DNA from 2 places in the Tolumonas lignilytica genome. Region 1 is predicted to be linked to the other one. Evidence: riboswitches for the same ligand, from Rfam matches in the RefSeq annotation. Region 1 holds a riboswitch; the other holds the start of a gene.
What was found. Region 1 has a riboswitch for thiamine pyrophosphate ahead of thiB (thiamine ABC transporter substrate binding subunit). Riboswitches for the same ligand answer to the same signal wherever they lie in the genome.
Positions count from the first base shown of each region.

Region 2: it holds a riboswitch for thiamine pyrophosphate, as region 1 does, so the genes downstream of both, thiM (hydroxyethylthiazole kinase) here and thiB (thiamine ABC transporter substrate binding subunit) in region 1, are expected to answer to the same signal.

Region 1 is NZ_AZUK01000001.1:2,541,073-2,546,046, forward strand. Features, by position in the region: gene thiP (thiamine/thiamine pyrophosphate ABC transporter permease) at 1-832, opposite strand, end outside; gene thiB (thiamine ABC transporter substrate binding subunit) at 832-1,830, opposite strand; TPP riboswitch at 1,902-1,993, opposite strand; gene H027_RS0111800 (PilZ domain-containing protein) at 2,125-2,418, shown strand; gene H027_RS0111805 (hypothetical protein) at 2,385-3,389, opposite strand; gene H027_RS0111810 (ABC transporter ATP-binding protein/permease) at 3,356-4,974, opposite strand, start outside.
Region 2 is NZ_AZUK01000001.1:1,475,033-1,480,006, reverse strand. Features, by position in the region: gene H027_RS18295 (bifunctional diguanylate cyclase/phosphodiesterase) at 1-527, shown strand, start outside; gene thiD (bifunctional hydroxymethylpyrimidine kinase/phosphomethylpyrimidine kinase) at 567-1,367, opposite strand; gene thiE (thiamine phosphate synthase) at 1,364-1,999, opposite strand; gene thiM (hydroxyethylthiazole kinase) at 1,996-2,799, opposite strand; TPP riboswitch at 2,847-2,939, opposite strand; gene H027_RS0106900 (TolC family protein) at 3,039-4,547, opposite strand; gene H027_RS17565 (Ig-like domain-containing protein) at 4,601-4,974, opposite strand, start outside.

The DNA.
Region 1 (4,974 bases):
CATGGGGTTGATAGCGCACATACTGGCCTGAGGTGGTAGTCAGATGGGGTGATGAAGGTTTCAGCCAGCCATAACAGGCGACCACGATGGTGCCCAGCACCAACTGCCAGCAGGCCAGTTGTCCGGCGGCGGCCAGATCAAAATCAAAGCGCAGCGCCTGATAAATGGCAACCTCCAGTGTGGTGGCCTGCGGCCCGCCGCCCAAGGCCATGACGATGGTGAAACTGGTAAAACAGAGCATAAAGATCAGGCTCGCCAACCCCGGCAACAATCGGCGCATGGCAGGCCATTCCAACAAATGAAAACGGCTCCATTCTGTCATGTTGAGTTGTGCTGCCTGCCGCCAGTAATTGTGAGGGATCTGCTCCAGCGACTGTACCAGCCAGCGTGTCGCCAACGGCATATTAAAAAAGACGTGGGCCAGCAGAATGCCGGAGAGGCCAAACAAATAATCGGGCAATGTCAGCCCAGCCCATGACGCCAGTTGCCTCAGCCAGCCTTGTGCACCATGTACTGCGACCAGCCCGAACAAGGCTATGATGACCGGTAATACCTGCGATAAGCCGAAAAGATGTAAGAGCAATGTCTTGCCGGGGAATTGACGATGAAACAACGCACGCGCCAGCGGTATCGCCAGACATAAACTCAGCAGTGTGGAGAGTGTGGCCTGTTTCAGACTGAACCAGACCACATGCAGCAGATAACTGTCTTGCCAGAGCTGAACGGAGGTCGTTTCCGGCTGGGCCAGCAAAGCCGTCAACGGGCCCAGTGTGACCGATAAAATCAGTGCGGCCACCAACGAGCCAGAACACCACCAGAAACGCCGCCGCATCAGTGACTGACAGCCTGTAACCACTCTTTGATCCAGCGTTTACGTTCGCCCAGTTTCTGCGGGTCGATCTGTAACGTTTTCGCTGGCGTTTCGTGTTGGTTAAAGCCATCAGGCAGTGGAATGTTTGTCACGGGATACATCCAGTTACCTTCCGGAATTAATTTCTGAAAACGATCTGTCAGCAGGAACTGCATAAACTGCTGCGCCAATTGCGGTTGTTGGGCATTTTTCAATTGTGCTGCTACTTCAACCTGACGCAGATGACCTTCGCTGAACATGGCCGCGTGATATTGCTGTTTGTTTTCCGCCAGACGATGATAGGCCGGCGAGGTTGTGTAAGAGAGCACCAGATCGGCTTGTCCTTTCAAAAACATGCCATAGGCTTCACTCCAGCCTTTGGTGACGGTCAGCGTTTTTTTCGCCAGTTGCTCCCAGGCCGCGGGAGCCTGATCGCCATAAACCTCTTTCACCCACATCAGCAATCCTTGTCCGGGGGTACTGGTCCGAGGATCTTCATAAATGATTTTCAGATCGTTGCGAGAGACCAGCTCCTTCAGGCTTTGCGGAGGGTGTTGCAGCTTATTCCCGTCATAGACAAACGCGAAATAGCCGTAATCAAACGGCAAAAAGGTCTCATCGTGCCAGCCACCGGGTAGGCTCAAACTTTTCAGATCCGCATGGTGAGCGGTAAATAATTGACTGTTCCGCGCATCAGCCAGCATACCTTCATCCATTCCCAGCGCCACATCGGCTTTAGTATGAGCGCCTTCCAGCTTCAGACGATTCAGGATCGCCACGCCATCTTCCAGTGCCACCCATTTCAGTTCGCACTGACATTCAGCTTCAAAGGCCTGTTTGACTTTCGGGCCCGGCCCCCAGTCACTGGCAAAGGAATCATAGGTGTAAACCGTCAATACCGGTTTGGATTCGGCGGCCTGAACGAGTGTCGAGCCGGTTAGTAAGACGGCGGTCAGAAGCCATGACCCAAAATGACGCATGCTATACTCCATTTATATCTGTGTAGGTAGCGGTTGTGCAGGCGTCAATTTCTGAGCATGGCCGAAGGATGAATGCGCCACTCTCAAATCCCTACGCCAGTATGAACTGGATCAGGTTCACCGGGTATGATCTCAGCGGACGCCCGCACCCCGTTTGAGAAACATTGTTATTTTAGTAACGAAATGGCCGTAAAACCAGTGACGTAATAATGGAGTGATGCTAGGTTTTTACTATACCTGATTAAATATATCGAAGTTGAAAACGTTTTCTAACCCCTATTCAAGGAGATAACTATGCTGACAACCACCCGCGAACGACGCACTTTCATGCGTATGGTGATCAATGCGCCTGTTACTCTGATTCGCGGTTCTGAACATATTCTCGCTACTTGCCGGGATCTCAGCGCCAACGGCATGGCCATTGAGGTGGAGACCGATACTCAGTTTACGCTGGAGGAAATCCTGAGTGTGAGTTTATCGACGAACAGCAATGCATTACCGCCTTTTGTTGCCGATGCCAAAATAGTGAGGTTGGAAACGATCGATGAGATAGTTCAATTAGGGGTCGAATTTGTCACTGTCGGGTGAAAACGCTCATATTGATACTCATGGCTGCGAAGATACAGACGACTTTTTTCTCCCAATACACCGGGTGCCAATTCGGCCGGGCCGGTAACCTCCAGGGGCAGAAAGGGCTGCCCTTCAATAGCAACTGTCTCTTCATTTCCGCTATAAGCAGGAAGCGCAACGGCCAATAAAGCGTGATCCGGAATATACACAATCGCTTGTGGCAAGTCGGGATAAAGCGCTGCCAGTAAGGCCATCATCAGGGCGCTTTTACTATCACAGTCGCCACGATTTTGTGCCAGCACCTGCTCCGGCATCAGAAACGTCACGCCTCGCAAACCATCACTGGATTGCAGGGGGTCATAAGGAATCGATTGCACAAAATCTAACAGACCGGCTGTCACCAGCGATTTTTCATCGTTCGGATAGCGCTTTTTCTGTTCTTCTGTGGCAGACGCGACGATGACTCGTTGTAGCGTCTGTGCGATTTCCTGTAATTCAGGGCTGCTGTCGGCCGCGATCCGGACATGATCAGGTCGGATTAAATGACTGTCGTTACCGCCATGCCGTTTATAGTAGTGCTGATCCAGATAGGCATTGAAGAGCGTGGATTGTTGCTGTGCCAGCCAGCTTTTGATCTGCGGGAGCAGCTTTTCGTCGCTGGTTTGATAATCAACCCGGCCACCGTCGGCCGTCTGACGAAAACGGAAGCTGACATCCGGATACTGTTCCCGGGCATCACGCACCAATTGCTGAAATACAAACGCATCTGCCTGCGCAGAGCGCCATGCACTCCAGGGTGGTAAGGCGGTCTCTGCAGGTAACGTGAGCGTAAAGGCCTGAGTCGATGCATTATCGTATTTCCAGACATAATGCAGTTGCAGGCCTTCGCGCGAGAAGGCTTGTTGTTGCGCACTGGCTGTGCCGTTAAGCAACGCCAGTGCTAAACACAGCGGGATCAGGCGAATTGCCATTGTCCGTTTGCTTGCCATAACAGGGTCTTCTCATGGAACGGTTGCAATGTGCTGCGATGACCGACACTGACGATGATGGTGTGCGGCAGCTCTTTACGCAGCAATTGATAGAGCTCGGCTTCACTCTGTTCATCCAGCGCCGAAGAGGCTTCATCTAAGAATAGAACATTGGGTTCAACCAGCAGTATGCGGGCAAAGGCGACGCGCTGCTGTTCACCGAGACTGAGGATTTGTCCCCACATTTCCACATTGTCCAGTTGGGCGGTCAGTTTTTCCAGGCCGACGAGCTGCAACACTCTGGCCGCTTCGGTATTGCTGACTTCGGCCAATGGATAGCTCAACGCCTGACGCAGGCTGCCCAGCGGCAGGTAAGGTTTTTGTGACAGGAACAGCGACTGGCTATTTTCAGGATAGTTCACTTTGCCGCTGGCAAACGGCCATAACCCTGCCAGGGTACGCAGCAATGTTGATTTGCCACAGCCTGACGGGCCTTGAATCAATAATGAATCGCCCGCTGTCAGTTGCCAGTTGGCATTTTCCATCAGACAGGTGCCATCTGGTTGAGTGATGCCAACCTGCTGCAGTTGCAATGCATGACCCGTTTTCTCGGGTTGCAGGCGAGGCAGATTTTCAGCCTGCTGCAAGCCCTGTTCAAAAGTAGCAAGACGGTCGACGACCGATTTCCAGCGGGCCAAATCGGTATAGTTGTCGATCAGCAATGACATGGAACCTTGCACAATGCCAAATGCAGACAACGTCTGCATCAAATCGCCCAGGGTGATTTGCTTGGCAAAATAGAGTGGAGCGCCTAACACCACAGGGAAAATCACTGCGGTCTGATTAAAGCCCAGGGTAAAAAAGCCCAGTACTTTTTGACGTTTCATCAGAGCATAGAAATTATCGACCACCTGCAGGAAGCGGTTACGCAGATATCCACCTTCTTCCTGAGATCCCTGATACAGGGCGATGGCTTCGGCATTTTCGCGCATACGAACCAGAGAAAAACGGAAATCTGCTTCGTAACGCTGCTGGTTAAAATTGAGTTTGACCAACGGGCGACCAATCCAGAAAGTCAGTATCGTGCCAAAGACGGAATAGGCTAGGGCGGCCCAGACCATATACCCCTGCGACAAATGGAACGAGGTATTGCCGATAGAGAGAGTGGAGGGCTTTGATAATGTCCACAACACGCTCAAAAAAGTAAACAGTGTGGCAATCTGTGACAGAAAGCCGATCGACAGCGATAGTGTTGAGCCGACAAATTCGTTGATATCTTCTGCAATACGTTGATCGGGGTTATCCGTCTGACGGTCGGTCAGTTGCAACCGGTAAAAGTTATTGTTGGCCAGCCAGTGCGAGATCCGATGTTGCGTCAGCCAGCGGCGCCAGATGATTTGTAACATCTGATTGAAGTAAGTGCGATGAACACCCACCAACACCCAAATGGCCGCCAGCCAGCAAAAGGTCAATAACAGACTTTTAAATTGAGGAAAATCATACCCCTGAATGGAGTTATAAAACTGGTTATGCCAGCTATTCAGGACTTTCTGTAAATAAACGGAACCTGCGGAGAGTGCCAGCACAACCAATAAAAGTAATAGGC
Region 2 (4,974 bases), 1.1 Mb from region 1:
AATTCCGCCAGAATGTGCCTAATCTGAAACTGCAGGTGAATATTTCGCCCATGCAATTTTCCGATCGCCAGCTCGCGTCGTCGCTGCTTGAGCAAGTGAGCGCACATGGTTTGCCATGTTCGGCATTGGCCATTGAACTGACCGAGAGTGCGATGTTGTTATATCCGGAACAGGTCGGGCAAACCATGCGTCAGTTTGTCACGGCGGGTGTCAGCCTGCATTTGGATGATTTTGGCACTGGCTACTCTTCGCTGGCCCGCTTGCGCGATCTGCCGTTTGATACTGTGAAATTAGATCGCTCTTTCATCGTGATGATGAGTGAAGGCGATATGTCGTTGCCGCGGGTCGTATTCGACATGGCCTCCAGCATGAACATGTCACTGATCGCAGAAGGGGTCGAGAATCAGGTTGAATTCGAGCGCTTGAAACAGATTGGCTATCGCCAGATGCAAGGGTTCATGTTTGCCGTGCCAATGGCAGAAGAGGCGTTACAGCACTGGCTGGTGGCGCATCAGCAGCAGGAATAAATGGCAGAACGGGGAAGCCCCATTCTGCCAAATGTCTTCTTACCACCATTGATAAAAATGGTGTACCGGACCGATCCCGTGACCAACCGCTAAATCATCGGCATGTGATAAGGCTCCGGAGAGCCACTGCTTGGCATGGCTGAGGGTTTCCGGCCAGTTCTGATAACGGGGATAGAGTGCGGCAAGGGCGGCGGAGAGCGTACAACCGGTGCCATGCGTATTCCGGGTCGGAATTCGAGGTGCAGGAAACGGCAGGATCGCATCCGCCGTGAGCAACCAGTCAGGGCTCTGAAGCTGGTCAGCCAGATGGCCACCTTTCATCAGCACAGCCTGACACCCCAACTTCAATAACGCCTGTCCTTGCGCCACCATGGCGCTCTCGCTGGTGGCCTCGTCACAACCCAAGAGAGCCGCGGCTTCCGGCAAGTTGGGCGTTACAATGCTGGCAAGCGGTAACAAGCGCTGACGCAAGGCATCAATGGCGGCATCGGCGAGCAGACGATGACCGCCTTTTGCGATCATTACCGTGTCCAATACCACACAGGGCGGTTGCCATTGCTGGATGGCATCGGCCACCACGTCGATAATAGCACTATCGGCCAGCATACCGATTTTGACAGAGTCGACCCGGATATCACTGAACACTGCCTGGCACTGTGCCGCAATAAATTCAGTCGGTATTGCATGAACAGCCTGCACACCCTGCGTATTCTGGGCGGTGAGGGCGGTAATGACGCTCATGCCGTAGGCCCCCAGCGCCGAAAAGGTTTTCAGATCGGCCTGGATCCCGGCACCGCCACCACTGTCCGAGCCGGCAATTGTTAGGGCGTGTGGGATCATGCTCGGGCCTCTTGAATGCGTTGTCCTAATGTCCGGCTGGCGGCAGCCGGATCGCTTGCGGCACAAATGGCGGAAACCACGGCAATACCATCCGCACCTGCCCGGATGATATCAGCGGTCTCCGGCAGACCGATCCCGCCAATGGCCACGACCGGTTGTTCCACCTGTTTTCGCCAGTCACGGAATTGCGCCAAACCAATGGCAGGGTCGGCATCCTGTTTGGTGCCGGTCGGGAACACGGGGCCGACACCGAGATAATCGGCCAGCAGACAATCCTCGCCCTGCAGATGCTGCAATTGAGAAATCGATAATCCAAGAATCTTATCCGGCCCCAGCAATTGACGTGCGACGGCCAGCGGCAAATCGCCCTGGCCAAGGTGTACCCCGTCGGCATCGCAGGCCAGAGCGATATCGATATGGTCATTGATCAAATACGCCACGTTAGCATCACAGCACAGCGGCATGATCCGGTAGGAGAGATGCAGCCAATCCCGCTTTTTCCATTGTGGGGCGCGTAATTGGAGAGTGGTTACTCCCGCATCAAGCACCTGTTGGGTCAGGCGGATGGCCGCATCAAATCCGCCGCACATGACCGGGTCGAGCACCAGATAAAGGGAAAGGTCGAATTTCATGCCAGCGCCTCAGCGATGGTCTCGGCATCCAACAGATAGAGGTTATCCAAAAATAGAGGAACAAAACTGCCCGGGCCTTTCGCTTTCGCAGCCGCGCGCTGTCCTGCAATCGCCATGACGGCGCACGCACTGGCCACGGCTTCTAAGCGGCGTTCCGGTTCCGCGGCCGCGACAAAAGCGGCAACCACGCTGGAAAGGGCACAGCCGGTGCCGGTGACGCGCGTCATCATGGGGTCACCCGCTTTCACACTGACTGTGTTTTCACCATCGGTGATGTAATCAATTTCACCGGTTACCGCAACAATGGCTCCGCTGGTTTTGGCCAGTGTTATGGCGGCATCAATCGCCTGCTCACTCTGGTTGGCACTGTCGACCCCTTTACCGGATGCCGATAAACCGGCCAGCGCCATGATTTCAGAGGCATTTCCCCGAATGGCGGCGGGTTGTTTTTGTAATAATTCACGGCACAGGTCGGTGCGGTAAGGTAAAACGCCCACGGCAACAGGATCTAAGACCCAAGGTGTTCCTGACTGATTGGCCGCATCAACAGCAATACGGATCGTGGCCGCTTGTGTAGACGTCAGCGTTCCGACATTGACGGACAATGCAGAAGCGATCGCGGCAAAACGACCGGCTTCTTCCGGTGCCGTGATCATGGCAGGGGCAGCACCCAATGCCAGCAATACATTCGCGGTAAAGCCCGTCACCACATCGTTGGTAATCACATGAGTTAAAGGTGCGGTGCGGCGGAAATGTTCAAGATGAGTGGCAACCGTTGTTGCAGGTAGCGCTTGCGGCATAAGTCCTCCTTCAATATGGCAGACAAAATGCGCAGCAGAAGGAGGACGGCAGCGCCGTCGTGAACTCCCTACGCTGGCATGATCCAGATCAGGTGGTGCGGGTATCTCTCAGCCGCATGGCGGCACCCCGGTCACATTCATATGCATTCTGGCGGCGAGGAGGCGTTACTGTCAATCAAACCGATGTTCATCGCTCAAAATGGCAGGATAAACATCGGTTGTTCCAGAGGATGATAAATTTATTGTGGTTGTAAGGCGCTGATATCGCCATGCTCCCAATTCTGCTCAGATTGTTCCAACGCCTTGCTGATGGTCGTCAGGTTGTCGGAAGATTGGAGTTTGGGTAACGGATCAAGCCCCACTGTGGCAAAAATCTGGCCGTAAGCATTACGTAGCTCTGCGTAAGCCAAATCATTACGCAATGAGGTATTGACGGCGTTGAGTTCTCCTTGGATCAGCTGTAACTCACCAATACCGCCGGTTTTGTAGCGATTGCGTAGCTGGCCGACGATTTTATCATCCAATTTTTGCAATTCTTCGCCAGTATGATACTGGCGCAGGGCTTCATTGAAGTTCGCGTTGGCGACATAAAGCTGCGCCATGATGGCCATCGACATCGCCTGACGACGCGCCTCCGCCACCGATTCGCCAGCTTTGGCTACTTTTTCCGCCGTGGGTCCCGAAAACAGGTTGAATAGATTCCAGGTGACTTTTACACCGGCATCGGCCCAGCTTTGATTCACCAGATAGGAATTGCTGTCATAGTGTCCACCGGCTGAGAATTCTAGCCCTGGCAGCATACGTAGCATGGCTTTGCGGGTTTCGGCAGCACTGATCCGAACTTGGTAGTCCTGCTCCCGCAATTCAGGACGGCTGATTAACGCGGCTTTTTCCAGTTTGCTAAGATCCATTGTCAGAGCGGGCTCTGGCAGTGCATTTTCATCAGGTAATGCTAATGTGTAATCGGTCCCTAACGGCAGGTTCATCAAGGTTGCCAGTTCGGTTTTTGCCAATGACAGCGCTTTCCGTTGTTCTTCTAATTGCCGGGTGGCATCAATCAAGGCGCGTTGATAACTTAGCGCTTCAATCGGGTCGCCAACTTGTTGTGTCGTCATCCGCTGACTGGCTTCTCTGGCCATATTGACCCGATCAATCAGTTTATCAATCCGGCTGAGTAAACGCTCTGCGGCGACGGCTCGCCAGTATGCAGAGCGAACGTCCTGAACGATGGTATGAATAACTTTGCGGCGACGCTCTTCGGCAATCCAGCGTTGATCAGACTGTTGCTGAGCGGTGACATAGCTGACACCAAAATCCAGCACATTCCAAACCATGTTCAGGTCAGCAACCCGGCGATTGCGATCCTGCGAAGTGGATGGTTCAAGTGACTGGGTGCCGCTGAGCACACTTTCGCTGCTGGATGCACTGGTATTACTGCGATCGACATAACCGGCTTCGGCGGCCAGTTTGGGTAACAGATCAAAGTGAGATAAATCCACCTGTTTCTGCGCCAGCGCTTCTTCCATGACTTTCAGGCGGGCTTCCAGATTGTATTTTAACGCTCTGGCAGTTGCATCATATAAGGTTATCGGGGCGGTTACCGGCTCCTGATTACTAAACATCGACCCTAAATCAGCATAAGAGCGTTGTTCACTTTGCATTCGGTCAATCGGCTTAGTGGAGACTGCACAACCACTGATGAATAATGCAATCAAGCTGATACTGAAAAATTTAGCGCTTCTCTGCATATTTTAATTCCTTATCCCTGTTCTATTTTGGTCATTTTTTGCCGTCTGTAGTTCTAAACGGGTTGTTGTTTCAAGTTGAGTAATGCTGCTTCGATGGCGGCCAGTTGCTGATGTTCATACAGATCTAATTCACTTAATTGTGTGGCAAAGACCGGCGCACCAAATACCGATGTTGGTGTTGTTAAGGAGTTGCTTCCAGTTCCTGCACCAAGGACTGGATTCCAACTACTACCAGAAAAAATCGTTAGCGGTGTGTTGCCTGGTAATGGAATACCGCCAAACAGGCCGGCCAGTGTTGATGAGCCACCAAGTGCCGGGCCATTGGATGGATTGCCACTGTGTAGGGCACCGAGCTCCTGTCCGCCGATACCGTGATCAGAAAATACAGAGGTAATAGTTGTTGGTGCCGTCGCACTACCACCTTGCG